2 regions of the Klebsiella sp. A52 genome follow, and region 2 is predicted to be linked to the other one. Evidence: predicted binding sites of a transcription regulator. Region 2 holds the regulator's gene; the other holds the start of a gene.
The links. Region 2 encodes CRP, which controls carbon source genes, mostly activating them, when cyclic AMP is high. Its sites were predicted from a motif close to ATGTGANNNNNNTCACAT; they were not measured.

Region 1: the regulator CRP is predicted to act here: its motif matches at 3,216-3,233, upstream of psiE (phosphate-starvation-inducible protein PsiE).

Annotation. Positions count from the first base shown of each region.
Region 1 is NZ_CP074437.1:1,036,536-1,041,943, reverse strand. Features, by position in the region: gene KGA69_RS04850 (RidA family protein) at 101-481, opposite strand; gene KGA69_RS04845 (AzlD domain-containing protein) at 502-822, opposite strand; gene KGA69_RS04840 (AzlC family ABC transporter permease) at 815-1,555, opposite strand; gene KGA69_RS04835 (L-cysteine desulfidase family protein) at 1,639-2,916, opposite strand; gene psiE (phosphate-starvation-inducible protein PsiE) at 3,281-3,691, shown strand; gene malG (maltose ABC transporter permease MalG) at 3,885-4,775, opposite strand; gene malF (maltose ABC transporter permease MalF) at 4,790-5,408, opposite strand, start outside.
Region 2 is NZ_CP074437.1:1,776,259-1,781,666, reverse strand. Features, by position in the region: gene KGA69_RS08270 (YheU family protein) at 1-173, shown strand, start outside; gene KGA69_RS08265 (phosphoribulokinase) at 246-1,115, shown strand; gene KGA69_RS08260 (OsmC family protein) at 1,178-1,582, opposite strand; gene crp (cAMP-activated global transcriptional regulator CRP) at 1,887-2,519, shown strand; gene KGA69_RS08250 (YccS/YhfK family putative transporter) at 2,570-4,648, shown strand; gene argD (bifunctional acetylornithine/succinyldiaminopimelate transaminase) at 4,638-5,408, opposite strand, start outside.

The sequences.
Region 1 (5,408 bases), 740 kb from region 2:
CCTCATTCAGATCTCATCGTATAGTGCCTGTAAAATGAGCAAGGAGGAACGGCGAAAAACGGTGGGGAAGGAGGCTGGAGGTTTCCCCCCAGCCGGGTGATTAACGAGCGAAGGCGATGGCTTCGATTTCGACACCGGCGTCTTTCGGCAGTCTGGCGACCTCTACGCAGGAACGCGCCGGAAAAGCGGCCTGATGTTCGGTAAAGAAGGCCTCATAGGCGGCGTTGATGGCGGCAAAATCCTGCAGGTCTTTGACAAACACCGTGGTTTTAACGATCTGCCCGACCGTGAGTCCTGCAGCTTCAACGATGGCTTTCACATTTTCCAGCGATTGCCGCGCCTGTTCGGCGATATCGCCTGGCATGGTGCCGTCCAGCGGATTAATCGGCAGCTGACCGGAGGTGATGGTCATCGCGCCGAGATTAACGCCCTGCACGTACGGGCCGATAGCGGCAGGCGCGTCAGCGGTGGTAATAATCATACGGTTTATCCTTCAAACGGTTACATAAAATAATTTAACAACACCAGCGAGCCGACGCCGCTCACTACCACCCATACCAGGCCTAAACGGAAGCTGGCGAGCGTGCAGATAATGGCGGCAATCACCTTCGGATTCTTTAAGTCAAACTCCATACTGGAATTCACGCTCAGGATCTGAATGGTGATAATGGCCGGCAGGACGGTGACCGGGACGAAGCGCAGCGTTTTGGTCACCCGCTCGGACATCTGGATTTTTCCGGCCAGGCCGATAAACGAAAATCGGATCAGAAAGGTCACGGCGGCCATCCCCAAAGTCAGGGCGATAAAGTAGCTATTATTCATGTTCCAGCGCCTCCACGAGCGGCATCCCGGATTTGGCTTTTGCTGCCTGTTTACGTTCTTCAGCCAGGTCGACGCACAGTCCGGCGAGCACGCCAAGCACTGACGCGACGACAATGCCCAGCGAGTAGGGCAGGATGACCAACAGCACGCCGGAGACGGCGGCCACCACGGCGGCGACGGTGCAGGCCTGGCTTTTTATTTGCGGCACCACGATAGCGATAAAAGCGGCGACCATGGCGAAATCCAGACCGTACTTTTCAATGTTCGGGAAGGAAGCGCCGACCAGCGCGCCGAGGAAATCCGCCAGTACCCAAATTGCCCAGAAGGTGATCATCGCCGAACCATAAAACAGATACTTATCCTGCTTATTGCCTTCCATCTCTTTGACGGTGGTGGCGTACACTTCGTCGGTCAGCGCGTAGGACATAAAGCATTTTTTAAAGAATGATGCTTCACGGACGGTACCGGAAATAGAGGCGCTGTACAGTACATGACGTAGATTAATTATTAATGTGGTGAATATAATAACCCCGAGCGTGGCGCCGGTTTTAAGCATATTTAATGCCAGCATTTGCGCCGAACCGGCAATAACAATCGCCGACCACGCCGTGCTCTGCCAGACGCTCATGCCCGCGCTAACGCTTAATGCGCCGACAATAAATGAAAATGGAAAGTCGCCGATGCACAGCGGCATAATAGCGCTGGCGCCGCGTAAGATGACTTTTTTATTCATCTGCTATACCTGCTAATTTATAAATAATAGTGTGGGTAGGGTAGGTTAATCGGGGCCTGATTGTTCAGGCCCGTTAAATATTGTTATTTAGCGACCATGATACTGATGATTTCTTTATCTGTGAGGGTCATTGGTTTAATCACCAGGCGGCACAGGTTATTAATAGTCTGCTCGACATCAGCGCAGACAATACCGTCATTGGCGCCAGCGCAGCTATTTTGCATTGCCATCAGTACCGCCTTAAAGGCGCTGGATACCACAGATGAGACTTTCATCGCACAGCTATTAGAGGCGCCATCACAAATCATGCCGGTAATATCGCTGACCATATTAATAATCGCGGTATTAATGGTGTTGATGTCGCGAGTAAATAGCCAGGCCATCCCGGCGGCGGCGCCCATGGCGGCGGTTGAGGCCGCGCATAGCGCAGATAAGCGCGTATAACGAGAATGAATTGAGATGGCGGTGAGATGAGATAGAGACAAAGCGCGCGCCAGGGTCTCTTCATCGGCGCCGAGATGCTCAGCAACCACCACTACCGGCATGGTTGCCGTAATGCCCTGATTGCCTGAGCCGAAGTTAGACATTGCGACCACCGGCGCGCCGCCCATGCGGGCATCTGAAGCGGCGACGGTGTTGATGATCACCTTGCTTAACAGATCGTTGCTCATCAGGCCATTTTTCACGGCGTCAGAAAAGGTACCGTTAATGTTCAGGCCATATTTTTTGGTTTTGCCTTCTGCCGCCAGCGCGGAGTTTAAGCGCGCGGCTTCGAGAATAAAGCGAATATCATTAAAGTCGACGCTATTAATAAAGTCGTAAGCCTGTTGTAGCGAAAAATTGGGCAGCGTTTCGTGCCGGGCGCGCGCATTCTGTTTTTCGCTTAGTGGCTGCGGCTGGCCATTAATATAAAGTTCGACCACGTTAGTGTGGGTTCCTTTTACTACGACACGACAGGTGTTTTCGCCATCAGAGAGAGTTAGATCCAGATGAATAAAGTCCGGGGTCTCTTTGACGGTAATATCAACGGCATGATTGGCGATCAACTTCTGCGCCATTTCGACGTGTAGCGGGGTGATATCTTCCAGCGTTTTTAATCCCTTTTGCGGATCGCCGCCAAATGCGCCAATTGCGGCGGCTAGCGCTACACCGCAAACGGTGGTGCCGGGAATAGTAACACCCATCGCGTTTTTATAGAGATTGGCGGAAATAAAACCGCTAATTCTGGTGCAAGGCTGATCCAGATATTGTGCGGCGTAGGCGGCAGCGAAGGAAATAGCGACGGGTTCAGTACAACCTAATGCCGGGGCAACTTCTTGTTTGAGCCATTTTACGTACAGGGAAGCGTTATCGGTGTTCATAATGATTTAATGTCCAAAATTAAATTTTATTCAGCTGCGATAATGCTAAGACAAAGGATGAGAAAAATCTTACCCTAATAGCCATATAAATAATGCGGATTAGAGAAAAAATTTATCTTGTGGCAGGTTTTAAGATATAACTGTTTCAAATGGTAAATTCTTTAAATTTCAGTTGTTTATTTGGTTTTGTCCTAAGCGTAACGGATGATTTAGTTAACTTGCTCACAGCATTGTAGGAAGTAAAATTTTCTCTTAGTTGCATTTACCGCGTTGAAGGACCGATGCTGCTCGCAAAGTGAAGTAGATCTGGATCACACTTTTGCGCTATACAGATCAATAACGTTCATGCATTTGAGGTGTCACTATGCCGTCGGTATATCGTCCGCTGGTTAATTTTGTTGCGAAGGCCATGCAGGCCGTGCTCAACCTGGCGCTATTGTGCCTGGGAATTATTCTGGTGGTGTTCCTGGGAAAGGAGACCCTGCATCTGGCGCACGTGCTGTTTACGCCGGAGCCGGTGAGTAAGTACAAGCTGGTCGAAGGGCTGGTGGTTTATTTTCTCTACTTCGAATTTATCGCGTTGATTGTGAAATACTTTGAGTCCGGTTTTCACTTCCCGCTGCGTTATTTCGTCTATATCGGCATTACCGCGATTGTACGGCTTATTATCGTCGACCATGAGTCGCCAATGGCGGTGCTGATTTACTCTGCGGCGATCCTTATCCTGGTGATTACCCTGTGGTTGTGTAATTCCAACCGCCTGAAACGGGAATAAAAAAAGCGGCCTCCAGGGCCGCTTGACCGACAATCACAAATGAAATTTATGTAGGGTCCAGTAGAGGATTGCAGTGGCATTTGCCCTACTTTTTCAGGGAGAGGTGGGCTGCCGTACCCGGTTGGGGTCGTGTACCACATCCCACCCTCTCTGAAATTTGGGGCGATAAAACAAGGGTCTAACATGATGAAACTTAACCTTTCACCCCGCCCGCCGTCAGGCCGTTGACCAACCAACGCTGAGCCAGCAGGAAGACGACGGTAATCGGAATCGCCGACAGTACCGCCGCCGCGGCGAAGTCACCCCACAGGTAGTTCTGCGGATTGAGATACTGCTGCATCCCCACCGCCAGGGTATAGCTGTTCACATCGCGTAGCAGCAACGAGGCCACCGGCACTTCGGTAATCGCGGCGATGAACGACAGAATAAACACGACCGCCAGAATCGGCACCGACAGCGGCAGCAGCACCAGGCGGAAGGCCTGCCACGGAGTGGCGCCATCCAGCGCGGCCGCTTCTTCCAGTGAACCATCGATAGTTTCGAAGTAGCCCTTAATCGTCCAGACGTGCAGCGCGATACCGCCCATATAGGCGAAGATCACCCCGCCGTGAGTGTTGAGGCCGACGAAAGGCAGATACTGACCGAGGCGGTCGAACAACGCATACAGCGCCACCAACGACAGTACCGCCGGGAACATCTGGAAAATCAACATCCCTTTGAGCAACGTCGCTTTACCCGGGAAGCGCATACGGGCGAAAGCGTAAGCGCAGGTGGTGGAGAGGGCGACGATGCCGATCGCAGTAATCCCGGCCACCTTAATTGAGTTCCACAGCCACAGCAGGACCGGGAATGGCGGCGGCGTTACCCGGCCATCGGCGTGTTCGACGCTGAAGCCTAATGCCAGACGCCAGTGCTCCCAGGAGATGGTATCCGGGATCAGGCTGCCGGTCGCGAAGTTGCCTTCGCGCAGCGAGATAGCGATAACCATCAGCAGCGGGAACATAATCGCGGCGATAAAAATCAGCAGCAGGAGATGCGTGGTAAATAAACGTAGCTTCTGCGATTTGGGTTGGACCATAGCCATTATCGTTATCTCCTTTAATCAAACTTCATGCGCGTGGCTTTCAGATTCACAATCGCTAACGCCCCAACCAGCAGGAAGATAAGCGTGGCGATAGCCGCCGCCAGGCCGAAGTCCTGACCGCCGCCACCTTCAAAGGCGATGCGATAGGTGTAGCTCACCAGCAGGTCGGTATAACCGGCCGGCGTGGTGGTGCCGAGACGGTCCGGGCCACCGTTGGTTAACAGTTGAATCAGCACGAAGTTGTTAAAGTTAAAGGCGAAGCTGGCAATCATCAGCGGCGTGAGCGGCTTGATCAGCAGCGGTAGCGTAATTTTAAAGAAGTTCTGGAACGGCCCCGCGCCATCCATCGCCGACGCCTCGTACAGATCGTCCGGAATCGCCTTCAGCAGTCCCATGCACAGGATCATCATGTACGGGTAGCCCAGCCAGGTGTTGACGATGATGATCATCGTGCGCGCGGTGGTTGGGTCGCTAAACCAGGCCGGTTTAATGCCGAACAGCGCGCTCAGCATCATGTTGATTTCACCAAAGCTCTGGTTAAACAGCCCTTTGAAAATCAGGATTGAGATAAATGACGGCACCGCATACGGCAGAATCAACAGCACGCGGTAAATCGCTTTGCCCTTCAACGCT
Region 2 (5,408 bases):
TGATTGAAAGCTTTGTGTTGCGCGAAGGCACCGATTATGGTGAACATGAACGTTCGCTTGCCGATAAAGTCGCCGATGTAAAACAGCAGCTTAAAACCGGGGAGGCCGTGCTGGTGTGGTCAGAACTGCACGAGACGGTCAACATCATGCCCCGCAAGATGTTTAACGGCTAAGCGCCATGCCCCTCTAACCGCGAGTGCCTGGCGCGATACGGCGACACACCATCACTTAATCAGGGAGTTGTTATGTCTGCCAAACATCCAGTGATCGCAGTCACGGGCTCCAGCGGCGCGGGCACCACCACCACCAGCCTCGCGTTTCGCAAAATTTTCTCGCAACTGAACCTGCATGCCGCGGAGGTCGAAGGGGATAGCTTCCATCGCTATACTCGCCCGGAAATGGACATGGCGATCCGCAAGGCGCGCGATCAGGGCAAACACATCAGCTACTTTGGCCCGGAAGCCAACGACTTCAGCCTGCTTGAACGCACCTTTTTAGAGTACGGCGAATTCGGCAAGGGCCAGTCGCGCAAATATCTCCATACCTACGATGAAGCGGTTCCCTGGAATCAGGTTCCCGGCACCTTTACCCCATGGCAACCGCTGCCTGAACCGACCGACGTGTTGTTTTATGAAGGGCTGCACGGCGGCGTGGTGACGCCGCAGCATGACGTGGCGAAACATGTCGACCTGCTGGTCGGCGTGGTGCCGATCGTCAACCTTGAATGGATCCAGAAGCTCATTCGCGATACCAGCGAACGCGGCCATTCGCGCGAAGCGGTGATGGACTCGGTGGTGCGTTCGATGGAAGACTATATCAATTTCATCACCCCGCAGTTCTCACGCACCCATATCAACTTCCAGCGTGTGCCGACGGTCGATACCTCGAATCCGTTTGCCGCCAAAGGCATTCCATCGCTCGACGAAAGCTTCGTGGTGATTCACTTTCGCAATTTGCAGGGGATTGATTACCCCTGGCTGTTGGCGATGCTACAGGGGTCGTTTATCTCGCATATGAACACCCTGGTGGTGCCAGGCGGTAAGATGGGGCTGGCGATGGAGCTCATTATGGCGCCGCTGGTCGAGCGCTTGATGGAAGGCAAAACCATTAGTTAAGGGCAAAATAAAACCCCGGTCGCCGTGCTGCCGGGGTTAGCGTCCCGCTACATCAATTCGTCTCAGGCTTCGATCACTTCGTAAGAGTGGGTGATGTTAACGGCCTTTTCCAGCATCAGCGCCACCGAACAATACTTCTCCGCGGATAAATCCACCGCACGGGACACCGCCGCATCCTTCAGCTCTTTACCGGTGACGATAAAGTGCAGATTGATATGGGTGAACAGGCGCGGCGCCTCTTCACGGCGTTCAGAGGTCAGCTTCACTTCGCAGTTGGTGACGTTTTGACGCCCTTTTTGCAGGATAGACACCACGTCAATTGCGCTACAGCCGCCCGCCGCCATCAGCACCATTTCCATCGGGCTGGGCGCTTTGTCCCCGGAGTTGCCATCCATTAAAATCTGGTGGCCGGAGGCCGACTCACCGATGAAGGTTAGACCTTCCACCCATTTCACACGCGCTTGCATAAAATTTAACTCCGCTGTTGCAATTTTCCTGACAGATTACGCGCACATAACAAATCTCGCAACGGAAGGCGACCTGGGTCATGCTGAAGCGAGACACCAGGAGACATGCGGTGAAAGCTATGCTAAAACAGTCTGGATGCTACAGTAATACATTGATGTACCGCATGTATGCTGAGGAGTTCACATTACAGGCTGCATAAATTGAGCAGCCAGCTTCCCAGGCATAGGGAAAAATACGATTGCATGCCCGGATGCCGTGTAGTGTCGGCGTCCGGAGATAGCTTATAACAGAGGATAACCGCGCATGGTGCTTGGCAAACCGCAAACAGACCCTACCCTTGAATGGTTCTTGTCTCATTGCCACATTCATAAGTACCCATCAAAGAGCACGCTGATTCACCAGGGTGAGAAAGCGGAAACGCTTTACTACATCGTAAAAGGCTCCGTGGCTGTACTCATCAAGGATGAAGAAGGTAAAGAGATGATCCTCTCTTACCTCAACCAGGGCGATTTCATCGGTGAATTAGGCCTGTTTGAAGAAGGTCAGGAACGTAGTGCCTGGGTACGTGCGAAAACCGCATGTGAAGTGGCCGAGATCTCTTACAAAAAATTCCGTCAGTTAATCCAGGTGAACCCGGACATCCTGATGCGCCTCTCTTCGCAGATGGCGCGTCGTCTGCAGGTCACTTCCGAGAAAGTCGGTAACCTTGCTTTCCTCGACGTGACGGGCCGTATCGCTCAGACCTTACTGAATCTGGCGAAACAGCCTGATGCCATGACCCACCCGGACGGGATGCAGATCAAAATCACCCGCCAGGAAATTGGCCAGATCGTCGGCTGTTCTCGTGAGACGGTTGGCCGTATTCTGAAGATGCTGGAAGATCAAAATCTGATCTCCGCACACGGTAAAACTATCGTCGTCTACGGTACCCGTTAAGTCGCTAAACGGCGTATTGCTCCGCGCAGTACGCCGTTTTTGTTTCTCCCATGTGGCGCAGGCTGATTTACCACCCGGAAGTCAACTACGCACTGCGGCAAACGCTGGTGCTGTGTCTACCTGTGGCCATCGGGCTTCTGCTCGGCCATCTGCAGCAAGGGTTGCTGTTCTCGTTAGTTCCCGCCTGTTGCAATATCGCCGGTCTCGACACCCCGCATAAACGCTTTTTCAAACGCCTGATCGTTGGCGGCTGCCTGTTTGCCGGCAGCAGCCTGATTGTGCAATTGCTTCTGGCGCGGGACATCCCGTTGCCGCTTATCCTCAGCGCGCTGGCGCTGATTCTCGGCGTGACGGCGGAAATCAGTTCGCTGCACGCTCGCCTGTTGCCGGCATCGCTTATCGCCGCCATTTTTACCTTAAGCCTGGCCGGCAATATGCCCATCTGGGAGCCGCTGCTTATCTATGCGCTGGGAACCTTGTGGTACGGACTCTTTAACTGGTTCTGGTTTTGGCTCTGGCGGGAGCAGCCGCTGCGCGAGTCGTTAAGCCTGCTTTACCGCGAACTGGCTAATTATTGCGAGGCCAAATATAGCCTCCTGACGCAGCACACTGACCCGACGACCTCCCTGCCGCCGCTGCTTACCCGCCAGCAGAAGGTGGTCGATTTAATTACCCAATGCTACCAGCAGATGCATATGTTAGCCGCCAACCAGCGTAGCGATCATAAGCGCCTGCTGCGCGCGTTCCAGGTTGGGCTGGATCTGCAGGAACATATTTCAGTGAGCCTGCACCAGCCGGAAGAGGTACAAAAACTGGTGGAGCGCAGCCATGCGGAAGCGGTTATCCGCTGGAACGCGCAGACCGTCGCCGCGCGTCTGCGGGTGCTGGCGGATGATATTCTCTACCACCGCTACCCGCGTCGCTTCCAGATGGATAAGCAAATCGGCGCGCTGGAAAAAATCGCTTATCAGCATCCCGATAACCCGGTAGGCCAGTTCTGCGCCTGGCACTTCAGTCGTATCGCCCGCGTGCTGCGCACCCAGCGCCCGCTGTACGCACGTAACCTGATGGCGGATAAAGAACGGCGCCTACCGCTACTACCGGCGCTGAAGAACTACCTGTCATTGAAATCCCCGGCGCTGCGCAACGCCGCGCGCATCAGCGTAATGTTGAGCATCGCCAGCCTGATGGGCAGCGCCCTACATCTGCCGAAGCCGTACTGGATCCTGATGACCGTGCTGTTCGTGACGCAAAACGGTTACGGCGCCACCCGCGTGCGGATTGTCCACCGGGCGGCAGGCACCCTGGCGGGCCTGGTGATCGCCTGGCTGACCCTACATTTCCACGTACCGGAGAGCTACACGTTAAGCGGTATGTTGTTCATCACGCTGCTGAGCTATCTCATCATCCGTAAACACTACGGCTGGGCGATGGTGGGCTTTACCGTCACCGCGGTATATACCCTGCAGTTGCTAACGCTTAACGGCGAGCAGTTCATCGTCGCCCGCTTTATCGATACCATCATTGGCTGTCTGATCGCCTTTGGCGGGATGGTCTGGCTATGGCCGCAATGGCAGAGCGGCCTGCTACGTAAAAACGCCCACGATGCCCTGGAGGCCGATCAGGAGGCTATTCGGCTGATCCTTAGCGCCGATCCGCAGGCCCCGGCGTTGGCCTACCAGCGTATGCGCGTCAACCAGGCGCACAACGCCCTGTATAACTCGCTTAACCAGGCGATGCAGGAACCGGGCTTTAACTCGCACTATCTGGAAGATATGAAGCTGTGGGTAACCCATAGCCAGTTTATCGTTGAGCATATCAACGCCATGACCACGCTGGCGCGCGAGCATACGATGCTAACGCCTGACCTGGCGCAGCGGTATCTGGAATCGTGTGAAATTGCCCTGCAGCGCTGTCAGCAGCGTCTGGATTCAGACGGGCCGGGCAGCGCGGGCGATGTGAATATTATGGAATCCCAGGACGGGGAAGTGTTGCGTGGGCCGCTCAGCACCCTTGAGCAGCATTTGCAGCGGATCCTCGGCCATCTGAACACCATGCACACCATTTCGTCGGTGGCATGGCGTCAGCGTCCGCATCACGGCATCTGGCTACGCACGACTAAGCGCTAAGTACGTTTTTAACCGCCTGCGCGAAGCGCGCCATCCCTTCGGCGATATCGCTATCATCAATCACCAGCGACGGCACAAAGCGCATTACGTCCGGCCCGGCGTTTAACACCATCACCCCGGCCTCCGCCGCGGCATAGAGGAAATCGCGCGCGCGTCCGTGATGCTGCGGCTTAAGCGCGGCGCCGATTAACAGTCCCATGCCGCGGATGTCGCTGAACAGATCAAACTGCGCATCGATCTGCTGCAGGTGTTCGACAAACAGCGCCCGTTTGGCATTGACGCCCGCCAGCACCTGCGGCGTGTTAATCAGGTTGAAAGCCGCGGTCGCCACCGCACAGGCCAGCGGATTGCCGCCGTAGGTGGAGCCATGGGAACCGGCATGGAAGGCGCTGGCGATTTCATTGGTGGTTAACATCGCGCTAATCGGGAAACCGCCGCCGAGCGCTTTCGCGCTGGTCAGGATGTCCGGCGTCACGCCGTAATGCATATAGGCGAACAATGAACCGGTACGGCCCATACCGCACTGCACTTCATCAAATACCAGCAGCGCCTGATGCTGGTCGCACAGATCGCGCAGCCCCTGCAGGAACGCTGGCGTCGCCGCCATCACCCCGCCCTCGCCCTGAATCGGCTCAACCACCACCGCGCAGGTATGGTCATCGATCACCGCTTTCACCGCCTCGAGATCGTTAAATGGAACATGCACGATATCTGCCGGTTTCGGCCCGAAACCGTCAGAGTATTTCGGCTGACCGCCGAC